3 regions of the Streptomyces sp. NPDC054887 genome follow, and region 2 is predicted to be linked to each of the others. Evidence: riboswitches for the same ligand, from Rfam matches in the RefSeq annotation. Region 2 holds a riboswitch; each other region holds the start of a gene.

Region 1 (3,753 bases), on a different contig from region 2:
TCCTTCCGTCCTGTACGTCGCTGTACGTCCAGCCGCCCGCATCCGGCGGCGTCCCGCACAGGGGGACGGACCGCCGCCGGACTCTCGGCGGGGCGGCCGACTGCCGTTCCGGGGCGGAGCGGCGGTGGGGAGTCGGCCACCTGGGGAAGGACGCTAAACGCGGCGGTCACGGGGCAGTGGCGGAATGACCGACAGTGGTCGAAACAGGCCGCCGTCTGAACGCGGTTGAGAACCCCGCCTGCACCGGAAGCGAGCATTCCACTCTTCCGCGACCGATACGCCGATGGCACGGCAGCCCGGCCGCCGGGCCTGCTATGGCCGCAGCTAGGCTCCGTTTCATGGACGTACTCATCAATGTCTTCGTCGGACTGCACATCATCGGCATCGCCGCGCTGCTCGGCGGCTTCCTGACCCAGATGAAGGCGATGAGCGCCGGCGCCGCCCGGTTCACGCCCGCCATGCTCCACGGCGCGCTGACCATGCTCGTCACGGGCGTGGCGCTGGTGGGCCTCAACCAGGCGGACGACCAGACGGTGAACAACCTCAAGATCGGCGTCAAGCTCGCGATCCTGGTGGTGATCCTCGGGCTGGTCTACGTGAAGCGCGACGAGGAGAAGGTGGAGAAGGCCCTGTTCGGAGCCGTCGGCGGACTGACCGTCGCCAACATCTTCATCGCGGTGCTCTGGACCTGACCTGACCTGCCAACCCCTCGCCCCTCGCCCCTTCTCCCGTGTCCGGGCGGGGCAGGAGCAAGGGGCGAGGAGCAGGCGGTACGCGCCCGGACTACGCGGGGCGGACGCTGCCGTAGATCGGCATGTAGTAGATCGACTCCTCGCGGACGTACTCGCCCGGCTTCGGGGCGTGGATCATCTTGCCGCCGCCGATGTAGATGCCGACGTGGCTGATGTCGTCGTAGAAGAAGACCAGGTCACCCGGCTTGAGATCCTCGGTCGCCACCCGTGTGCCGACGTTCACCTGGTCCCAGGTGGTGCGGGGGAGCGTCACGCCGGCGGCCTTCCAGGCCGCCTGGGTCAGGCCGGAGCAGTCGTACGAGCTGGGCCCCGCCGCGCCCCACACGTACGGCTTGCCGATCTGCGCGCGGGCGAAGGCGAGGACCTTCTCGGCCTTGGCGGCGTACGCGTCCCCGGCGACGGGGGCCGTGCCGGTGCCGGTGCCGGAGTCCGTGCCCGTACCTGCACCCGTGCCTGTGCCCGTGCCCGTGCCCGTGCCAGCGTCGCTCTCGTCCTCCTGCGCCGCTGCCCGCTCGCGCTCCGCCTCCGCCTCCGCTTCGGCCTTGGCCGCCGCTTCCGCCTCGGCCTTCGCCTCGGCCTTGCGCCGCGCCTCCGCCTCGCGCTGCTTCTCCAGCTCCGCGAGCCGCGCCTTCTCCCGCGCGGTCAGCCGCGACAGCAGGTCGCGGGCCTCCGCCAGCTTCCTCTGCACGTCCTGCTTCGAGGACTTGAGGGAGTCCTGCGACTCGGTCAGGCTCTCCAGGCTCCTGGTGGCCTCGGCGCGCTGCTCGGACGCCTGTGCCTGCTGCTCCTGGAAGTCGGTGACGTCGGCCTGCTGGCGTTCCGTCATCCGGTCCATCAGCCGGTTCTGGTCGAAGTACGCCTGCGGGCTGTCCGCGAGGAGCAGCGCGGCGGTCGGCGTGACCGATCCCGACCGGTACTGCGCCGCCGCGTACGTGCCCAGCTTGCGCCGCGCGTCGTTCAGTCTCTCGGTGCTCCGGGCGACCGAGTCGAGCAGGCCGTCCACCGACTTCCGCTGTTTCTCGGTGGCTTCCTTGGCGAGGTTGTACTTCTGCGTGGCCGTGCCGGCCTGGCGGTAGAGGTCGTCGACCTTCTTCTGCACTTCCTCGACGGACGGCTTGCGGGCCGACGGGTCGGCGGGCGCGGCTCCGGCCGACTGGGCGAACAGACCGACCGAGGCGAGTGCCGCCGTCGTGACACCCAGGCCGGGTGCGGTGGTGCGTACCCGGGTACGCGGCTTGCGATGCGACGCCAAGGCCGGCATCTCCTTCCGTGGACCGCCTACCGGGTTAGCTGTCGGGTTCGGGCGGGACAGACGGAAGGTGCCCTACGGTCCGTGGGACTGCGGACCGATTCACCCCAGGTGGTGCGCGTGGGTCCCCGGTTCCGAACCGCACTGGGGCAGGCCGGATTCGGCGTGGGCGACCCGCTCCGGCGCTGTTCGCCGGCTGGGGTACGGGGAGCCCGAGTCGGCACGCTAGCCAACAGTCCTGACCGCTGGGAAGCCCGATGTTCGATATGCCCGATACATGTTCGTGACCTGGCCGAACCGGTTCCGTTTGCGCGCTCCACGGGCCGTCCGGAGGGGCTGGTCGCCCGGCGTGGGCAACATCACACGGCGCGACAGGGGGCGCCCCGGCGTGCGGAGCGGCGGGTATGGCCGGCCCGCTCCCCCCGGGCCCGGGGAATCCGGGGCGGGCTGTCGGTGGTCCCGCCTAAGCTTGGTAGACGATGAGCAGCCTCTTTGACGACAGCTTCCTGGCCGACCTCCAGCACTCGGAGCACGCGAAGGACACCGCCCCGCCGCCCCCCGAGGACCACGCTCCGGAGGAGGTCCCGCATGACCTGTTCGGGGGCGCCTTCGACGTGCCTCCGGCGCCCAGGGACGCGCACTACAGGGACGGCGCGCCCCGCCCCGTCGTGGACGCCGCCGCGCTGCTCGAAGGGCTGAACGAGGAGCAGCGCGCCGCTGTCGTGCACTCCGGGTCGCCGCTGCTCATCGTGGCCGGCGCCGGCTCGGGCAAGACCCGGGTCCTGACCCACCGGATCGCGTACCTGCTGGCCAAGCGGGGTGTGCACCCCGGCCAGATCCTCGCGATCACCTTCACGAACAAGGCCGCCGGCGAGATGAAGGAGCGCGTGGAGCAGCTCGTGGGCCCCCGCGCGGGCCACATGTGGGTCTCCACCTTCCACAGCGCCTGTGTGCGCATCCTGCGGCGCGAGTCGAAGAAGCTCGGCTTCACGTCCTCGTTCTCGATCTACGACGCCGCCGACTCGAAGCGCCTGATGGCGCTCGTCTGCCGCGATCTCGACCTCGACCCGAAGCGCTTTCCCCCGAAGGCGTTCAGTGCCAAGGTCTCGAACCTCAAGAACGAGCTGATAGACGAAGAGACCTTCGCCGGGCAGGCCGCCGACGGCTTCGAGAAGACGCTGGCCCAGGCGTACGCGATGTACCAGGCCCGGCTGCGCGAGGCCAACGCTCTGGACTTCGACGACATCATCATGACCACCGTGCACCTGCTCCAGGCGTTCCCGGACGTCGCCGAGCACTACCGGATGCGCTTCCGCCACGTCATGGTCGACGAGTACCAGGACACCAACCACGCTCAGTACACGCTCGTACGCGAACTGGTGGGCCCCTCGGGCGAGGGCCGGGCGCCCGGCGAGCTGTGCGTCGTGGGTGACGCCGACCAGTCGATCTACGCCTTCCGCGGCGCGACGATCCGCAACATCCTCCAGTTCGAGGAGGACTACCCGGACGCGAAGACGATTCTGCTGGAGCAGAACTACCGCTCGACGCAGACGATCCTCACCGCGGCCAACGCCGTCATCGAGCGCAACGAGAACCGCCGGCCGAAGAACCTGTGGACGGAGGCCGGCGCCGGCTCCCTGATCACCGGGTACGTCGCGGACACCGAGCACGACGAGGCGCAGTTCGTCGCCGAGGAGATCGACCGGCTCACGGACGCGGGCGACGCGAAGGCCGGCGACGTCGCCGTCTTCT
Region 2 (3,753 bases):
GCCGGGGCGCCGGTCTTGATCTGGCCGCAGTTGGTGGCGACGGCGAGGTCGGCGATGGTGACGTCCTCGGTCTCGCCGGAGCGGTGCGACATCATGCACTTGAAGCCGTTGCGCTGCGCCAGCTCGACGGCGTCCAGCGTCTCGGTCAGCGAACCGATCTGGTTGACCTTGACGAGCAGCGCGTTGGCCGACTTCTCCTCGATGCCGCGGGCCAGGCGCTCCGGGTTGGTGACGAACAGGTCGTCGCCGACCAGCTGGACCTTGTCGCCGAGGCGCTCGGTGACGGTGTTCCAGCCGGCCCAGTCGTCCTCGAACAGCGGGTCCTCGATGGAGACGAGCGGGTACGCCGCGACGAGCTCCTCGTAGTACTCCGTCATCTCGGCGGCCGAGCGGGACTTGCCCTCGAACTCGTACACGCCGTCCTTGTAGAACTCGGACGCGGCCACGTCGAGCGCGAGCGCGATCTGCTCGCCCGGGACGTAACCGGCCTGCTTGATGGCCTCCAGGATGAGGTCGAGCGCGGCGCGGTTGGAGTCCAGGTTCGGCGCGAAGCCGCCCTCGTCGCCGAGGCCGGTGGACAGGCCCTTGGACTTCAGGACGGACTTGAGGGTGTGGTAGACCTCCGTGCCCCAGCGCAGGGCCTCGGAGAACGACTCGGCGCCGATCGGCGCGATCATGAACTCCTGGATGTCGACGTTGGAGTCGGCGTGCGACCCACCGTTGAGGATGTTCATCATCGGAACGGGCAGCAGGTGCGCGTTCGGGCCGCCGAGGTAGCGGAACAGCGGCAGGTCCGACGCCTCGGAGGCGGCGTGCGCGACGGCGAGGGAGACGCCGAGGATGGCGTTGGCGCCGAGGGACGCCTTGTTCTCGGTGGCGTCCAGGTCGAACATGGCCTGGTCGATCAGGCGCTGCTCGGTGGCGTCGTAGCCGACGAGCTCCGGGCCGATCTGCTCGATGACGGCGAGGACGGCCTTCTCGACACCCTTGCCCTGGTAGCGGTTCGGGTCACCGTCGCGAAGCTCAATGGCCTCGAACGCTCCGGTGGAGGCACCGGACGGAACAGCAGCACGACCCGTGCTGCCGTCGTCGAGGCCGACCTCGACCTCGACCGTGGGGTTGCCTCGGGAGTCCAGGATTTCCCGGGCTACGACGACGTCGATGGACGGCACGAGCATCTCCTTCTGGGATGTGACGCTAGGGGTGCAGGGTCACTTTCGCCTTGCGACAAGAGCCTAACCGGCTCGGGGGCGTCGGTCGGCCGTTCGCCCGCCCCCTGGGACGAGAAGAGCCCCGAATACCCGCAATAGCGGACGTAACTGCTGGCCCGACTTCCGGCGCACCGGGAGCTACCGGGCAGTAACACGCCCGGCGGGGGCGCCGAAGGCGAAACCCCGGCCCGGCGCGTACGGGGGAGACGCGCCGGGCCGGGGTGCTCGGGGGGTGACCTCGGGTCAGCTCAGGTGGAGCTGCTGGCCCGCGTAGATGACATCGGCGTCGTCGACGATGTCCTTGTTCAGCTCGAACAGCTTCTCCCAGCCGCCCTTGACCTTCTTCTTCTCGGCGATCTTGCCGAGGGTGTCGCCGGACTTCACCTTGTACTCGCCGTCGCCCTTCTCGAAGGACTTCGGGGCGGCGGGCTGCGCGGCCTTCGGCGCGGTGCGGACCTCGCTGCGCGAGGCGGGCTGCTCGGCGGCGCGCGGCGCGGCCTGCTGCTTCGGCTGCTCCTGCTGCGCGGAGGAGGAACCGGAGGTGTCGACGCCCGGGTCGACGCCGTCGTTGGTCAGGCCGCCGGCGCCGGCGCAGGCCCAGGCGCCCGGGCCCTGCATGTCGAGGAGCTTCTCGGCGGTGGCGATCTGCTGCGCCTTGGACGCCTTGTCGGCGGTCGGGGCGTACTGCGTGCCACCGGCGGCGGCCCAGCTGGAGGCGGAGAACTGCAGGCCGCCGTAGTAGCCGTTGCCCGTGTTGATGGACCAGTTGCCGCCGGACTCGCACTGGGCGACGGCGTCCCAGGTCTCGACGGAGGCGGCGGAGGCCGACGTGGCACCCATCAGCGGGACGGCCACAGCGGCGCCGGTGATGCCGGCGAGCGTGGCGATACGAGTGGCCTTGGACGGGCGGCGGTGCTTGGCCTTGCCGGAAAACAGCATGCGACATCTCCTCACCGACGCCTGCGAGGTGAGCTGTCGGGTTCGGGCCAAGTGAGTGCCCGGCGCGCGACCTGGGTCGCGCGGCTTAACCCCAAGCCGGTTCCGTGCGTCTCGCGACGTACGGGCCCGGCGCCTACCTGGGTCCCCCGCTCCTGCCTACGGCGCTTTACGCGTCGGTTCCCCTCGGCCGCCGGCAGGATTCGGCGTGACGGTCGACGGGGCCCGCGGTGGCGAGCGGTTCGACCGTAAACACATGAGCCGGTGATGTTCAAAAAGGCCCATCAGGGAGAAATCGCCCGTCCCGGCCTTCACGCGGCCCATATCCGCGCAGGTCAGGGGCGGCGGGGCGGGATCGTCCGGGCCGGGGACGTGAGTTGGGACAAAGAGACCCTTGTCTCACTTGCTCCAATGTGGACATAGCGGCCCGAACTACCCCCCGAAATCAGCCCAGATCGAGGCTCTGGCCAGGAAGGATCAGGTCCGGGTCGGCGCCGACCGTCTTCTCGTTGGCCGCGTAGAGCTCCGTCCAGCCGCCGCGCACCTCGTGGGCGTCGGCGATGGCCGACAGGCTGTCGCCGGTGCGGACGGTGTAGCTGCCGTCCGGGCGCGCCCCGCCCTCCGCCGTGGCGGCGTCACGTGTCGCCCCGTCACCCCGGGAGGCATGGCGGCCCGCTTCGCGCTCGATGCCCGCTTCGCCGGACACGACCGCGTCGTCCTCGCGGGCCTTCTCACCGCGGTGCTTGCCCTTGGGGGCGGCCTCCTCGTCCTTCGCCCCCTTCTCGTCGGCGGACGGCGGCGCGGGGCTCTCGGGGTCCCCGTCCGTCGTGCGGCCCTCGGAGGAGGCGCCGGAGCGGTCCGCCTTCACGGAGGAGGACGACCCGTCCCGGCCGGCCCCGGACGTCCCGCCGGCCGACGGCTCGGCCGACTCGGAGGCATCGGGGGCGTCGGGGCGCTCGGTGGCCGCCGCGCCCTTCTCCGCCTCGGCGGCCGAGCCGCCGGCCGCACCGTCGTCCGACGCGGCGTCGTCACCCTCCGTCAGGCCGGAGATGAGCGCGCAGCTCGGCCACGCCTCCGGGCCCTGCTCCGCGAGCACCTTCTCCGCGACCTGGATCTGCTGGGAGCGGCTGGCGAGGTCGGCGCGCGGCGCGTAGGCCGTACCGCCGAACTTCTGCCACGTCTCGGGGGAGAACTGGAGCCCGCCGTAGTAGCCGTTGCCGAGGTCGGCGCTCCACATGCCGCCGCTCTCGCAGTCGGCGACCCGGTCCCAGGTCGTGGCGTCGGCGGCGGACGCGCCGGTCGCGCCGAGCAGCGGGATCGCGATGGCCGATCCGGTCACTCCCGCCGCGACGACGAGAGCTGGAGCCTGACGGGGGCGGCGGTGTCTCCCGTTCCCGGAGCGCATGCGGTGGCCTTTCGAGTGACGGCTGAGGTTGACGGTGAACGTAGCGGTACTCGAACGTTTGTTACAAGTCGATGCAGCGCAGATCACGTGAAGGTCTCGAAGTGACGCAGCGTCACCTCGTTTCGGCCGTGAACTCCACGGGCAAGGTGCGCAACCCGCGCATGATGAGCCCGCCGCGCCAGCGCAAATCGTCAGGTTCCC
Region 3 (3,753 bases), on a different contig from region 2:
ACGGGGCGAAGAAGCGGTAGTACTTCGATTCGTCCGACACCTGCTCGTAGAAGCTGACCAGGCGCTCCGCGTCGTCCGGGGCGATGGGGCGGACCCGCGCCGTGCCCCCGTCGCGCAGCACCACGTCGGCTTCCCAGTGGGCCGGGTACGCGTGGTGTCCCGTGTGGTCCTGCGAGGCCTGCTCCGGCGAGGGCTGCATGGCGAAAGCCTACGGGTCGCGGGGCGGCGCGGGGCAAGGCAGGCTGAGGCCGCGACGCGGGCCGGCCGGGGGCGGGGGCACGGCCGCTCCGCCACCCGTGAGAGACTGGTCTAGACAACCGTTAGAACATGAAGGGCAACACCATGGTTGAGCGCCGTGTCACCGTCGGCTGGGCCGAGGGCCTGCACGCCCGGCCCGCCTCCATCTTCGTCCGCGCGGCGACCGCCTCGGGTGTCCCCGTGACGATCGCCAAGGCCGACGGCAACCCGGTCAACGCCGCCTCCATGCTCGCGGTGCTCGGCCTCGGCGCGCAGGGCGGCGAGGAGATCGTGCTGACGTCCGAGGCCGAGGGCTCCGACGCCGCTCTCGACCGCCTGGCGAAGCTGGTCTCCGAGGGCCTCGACGAGCTGCCCGAGACCGTCTGACCACTCGGACGGGCGCATTCCCGCCAAGAAGCCGCGGCACCTCGAATTCGGGGCCGCGGCTTCTTCGCGTGGTGAGCGCGGCCGTACGCCGCCGAATTCGGGCAGCAGAAATACACCCCTGAATTCGCGCTTCTTTTTGTATACGGCGCCACTGTTAAAGGCGGCCGCTCACCGTGTTTACGGGATGTTGCGAAGTCCTCACGCCTTCGCGCCCTCGCCCGCTGCGCCGCAACCGGTGCGAGGCCACCGCGCGTTCGGCGTGCAGCGCCGTCAGCGCGCGGGCCCGTTCCGCGTCGCCGCGCGCCACGGCGTCGACGATGGCCCCGTGTTCGGCCCACGACTCCGCGGGGCGGGCGGGCTGCTCGACGGCGTACATCCAGGCGATCTTGTGTCTGAGCTGGGTCAGCAGGGCCGTCAGGCCGGGGCTGCCCGACGCCTGGGCGAGCGTCTCGTGGAACCAGCCGCCCAGCGCGCGCAGATCCTCGCCCTCGCCCCTGCGGGCCCGCTCCTGGCCGAGTCTGACGAGGCCGCGGAGCACCTTGAGATGGGCCTCGGTGCGCCGCTGGGCGGCGCGGGCGGCGCCCAGCGGTTCGAGGAGCGTCCGTACCTCCAGGAGGTCGGCGGCCTCCTGCTCGGTGGGCTCGGCCACGCAGGCGCCGGCGTGCCGGCGGGTGGTGACGAACCCCTCCGACTCCAGCGTGCGCAGCGCCTCGCGCACCGGGACGCGCGAGACGCCGTATCGGCGGGCGAGGAGCTCTTCGGTGAGCCTGGCGCCGCGCGGGAACACGCCGGAAACGATGTCGTCACGAATTGCCGTGCATACCGATTGCGCGGGAATGCGCATGACCGAACCTCCGCCTTTGATCCCCGCGAAACGCGGTCGACCGACGCCTTTTCGGTGACTCTATTGCAGCATTCCGCGTTTTCCGACGGGCGCCGGAACAAAGGGACGGCTTTTGGACACGCGACAAGGCCCCGGCGGGGAAGCCGGGGCCTTGCGTACGAACGGGGTGGACCGGGGCGTCAGACGCTCACGCCGTGGGCGCGCAGGTACGCGACCGGGTCCATGTCGGAGCCGTACTCGGGGGACGTACGGGCCTCGAAGTGCAGGTGGGGTCCCGTCGAGTTGCCGGTCGAGCCCGAGAGGCCGATCTGCTGGCCGGAGGTGACGGCCTGGCCGACGGAGACGCCGAGGGACGAGAGGTGGCCGTACTGCGTGTACGTGCCGTCGTTCATCCGGATCACGATGTTGTTGCCGTACGCGCCGCCCCAGCCGGCCTCGACGACGGTGCCCGCGCCGACGGCGACGACGGAACTGCCGGACGCGGCGCGGAAGTCGACGCCGGAGTGGCTGCCGGAGGACCAGAGGTTGCCGCCGGACTTGTAGCCGGTGGTCACGACGGAGCCGGCGATCGGGAGGGTGTAGGCGTTCAGGCGCTTGCGCTCGGCCTCGCGGGCGGCGCGCTCCTTGGCCGCGCGCTCCTCGCGCTCCTTCTTGGCCCGCGCCTCGGCCTCGGCCTTGGCTCTCGCCTCGGCCTTGCGCTTCGCCTCGGCCTTCCGCTCGGCCTCGGCCTTGCGCGCGGCCTCCGCCTTGACGGCGGCACGCTTCTGCTGGTCGGCCTGGGCGGCGATCTGGTCGGCGAGGGAGTCGCCGATGACGATGGCCTGGGTCAGGCCGGTGTCCTGGACGGCCTGGGCCGCGTCGCCGTCGGCGGCGAGGGCCGGAGAGGCCAGACCTCCGATGACGCCGGTGGTCGCGAGGGCGGCGACGCCGGCCATGCTCGCGCTCTTGCGCGTCAGGCGGCTCGGACGACGGTGCTTCCCGGTGGCACGGGTGAACGCCATGGAGTGGCTGGTCCTTTCCTTCCTTCTCGCCTACCGGGTTAGCTGACGGGTTCGGAGCAGGAAGGTCTCCTACGGACCCCTCCGCGATCGCGGAGGACGTCCGATTCACCCCAGGGACTGCGTGGGTCCCCGGCTCCCCAGGCTCGCGCCTGACGGGGACTCGGCGATGGCTGCCCGGTGCCGCGGATGCGGCTCACTGCTGACGGACAGCCGGACAGACGCTAAACGGGACATCTTTTAATCACCAAACAGACACGGCGTTTTGTAACGCACCCCACAGGCCAGACAGGCAACCTCCGCAACAAACCGGACATAACAGAAGGACCCCCGGCGGCCTCTCGGATGCCGGGGTCCTTCTTTGTCCCGTTTCAGGGCGGGTTGAGCAGACCGTTCGAGCCGGTCAGCCGCTGACCACCGTGCCCGGGTTCAGCCGCTGACCTCCTCGGTCCGGGCCGGTCAGCCGCTGACGACCTTCACCTCGCCGATGCCGAGCGCCCTGACGGGCTCCTCGATCCGCGAGGCGTCGCCGACGAGGACCGTGACCAGGTGGTCCTCCGGGAAGGCGCTGACGACCGCGGCGGTCGCCTCCACGGTGCCCGTCTCCGCGAGACGGGTGTAGAGCTGCGCCTGGAAGTCGTCGGGCAGGTGCTGCTCGACCTGGTCGGCGAGCGTGCCCGCGACGGCCGCCGCCGTCTCGTACTTGAGCGGCGCGACCCCCACGAGGTTCTGTACCGCGACGTCCCGCTCGGCGTCGGTGAGGCCCTCGGCCGCGAGGGTCCGCAGCACCTTCCAGAGGTCTTCGAGCGCCGGTCCTGTGGACTCCGTGTCCACCGAGCCGCTGATCGCCAGCATCGAGGCGCCCGACCCGTCCGGGGCGGAGCGCAGCACCTGCCCGAAGGCGCGGACGCCGTACGTGTAGCCCTTCTCCTCGCGCAGGACGCGGTCCAGGCGGGAGGTGAGCGTGCCGCCCAGGCAGTACGTGCCGAGTACCTGCGCCGGCCAGACACGGTCGTGCCGGTCGGGGCCGATGCGGCCGATCAGCAGCTGCGTCTGGACCGCGCCGGGGCGGTCCACGATGACCACCCGGCCGGTGTCGTCGGCGACCACCGGCGGCACGGGACGGGGCTCGGCGTGGTCGCCCTTCCACGCGCCCAGGGTGTCCGCCAGGATCGCGTCCAGGTCGGTGCCCTCCAGGTCGCCGACGATCACGGCGGTGGCGGTCGCGGGGCGCACGTGCGCGGCGTAGAAGCCCTTCACGGCGGCGGCGTCGATGCGCCCCACCGT

Evidence for each region. Region 2 has a riboswitch for cyclic di-AMP ahead of ACWGH0_RS06090 (transglycosylase family protein). Riboswitches for the same ligand answer to the same signal wherever they lie in the genome.
Region 1: linked by a shared signal. The riboswitch ahead of ACWGH0_RS30940 (NlpC/P60 family protein) and the one ahead of ACWGH0_RS06090 (transglycosylase family protein) in region 2 are both predicted to bind cyclic di-AMP.
Region 3: linked by a shared signal. The riboswitch ahead of ACWGH0_RS01900 (M23 family metallopeptidase) and the one ahead of ACWGH0_RS06090 (transglycosylase family protein) in region 2 are both predicted to bind cyclic di-AMP.

What each region holds. Positions count from the first base shown of each region.
Region 1 is NZ_JBSGYQ010000082.1:1,304-5,056, forward strand. Features, by position in the region: gene ACWGH0_RS30935 (hypothetical protein) at 339-692, shown strand; gene ACWGH0_RS30940 (NlpC/P60 family protein) at 784-2,004, opposite strand; cyclic di-AMP (ydaO/yuaA leader) riboswitch at 2,012-2,177, opposite strand; gene pcrA (DNA helicase PcrA) at 2,481-3,753, shown strand, end outside.
Region 2 is NZ_JBSGYQ010000007.1:86,358-90,110, forward strand. Features, by position in the region: gene eno (phosphopyruvate hydratase) at 1-1,178, opposite strand, end outside; gene ACWGH0_RS06090 (transglycosylase family protein) at 1,455-2,150, opposite strand; cyclic di-AMP (ydaO/yuaA leader) riboswitch at 2,154-2,324, opposite strand; gene ACWGH0_RS06095 (transglycosylase family protein) at 2,593-3,552, opposite strand; gene ACWGH0_RS06100 (cytochrome P450 family protein) at 3,665-3,753, opposite strand, start outside.
Region 3 is NZ_JBSGYQ010000002.1:105,109-108,861, reverse strand. Features, by position in the region: gene ACWGH0_RS01915 (GNAT family N-acetyltransferase) at 1-199, opposite strand, end outside; gene ACWGH0_RS01910 (HPr family phosphocarrier protein) at 343-624, shown strand; gene ACWGH0_RS01905 (GntR family transcriptional regulator) at 779-1,468, opposite strand; gene ACWGH0_RS01900 (M23 family metallopeptidase) at 1,648-2,469, opposite strand; cyclic di-AMP (ydaO/yuaA leader) riboswitch at 2,483-2,645, opposite strand; gene ACWGH0_RS01895 (M16 family metallopeptidase) at 2,926-3,753, opposite strand, start outside.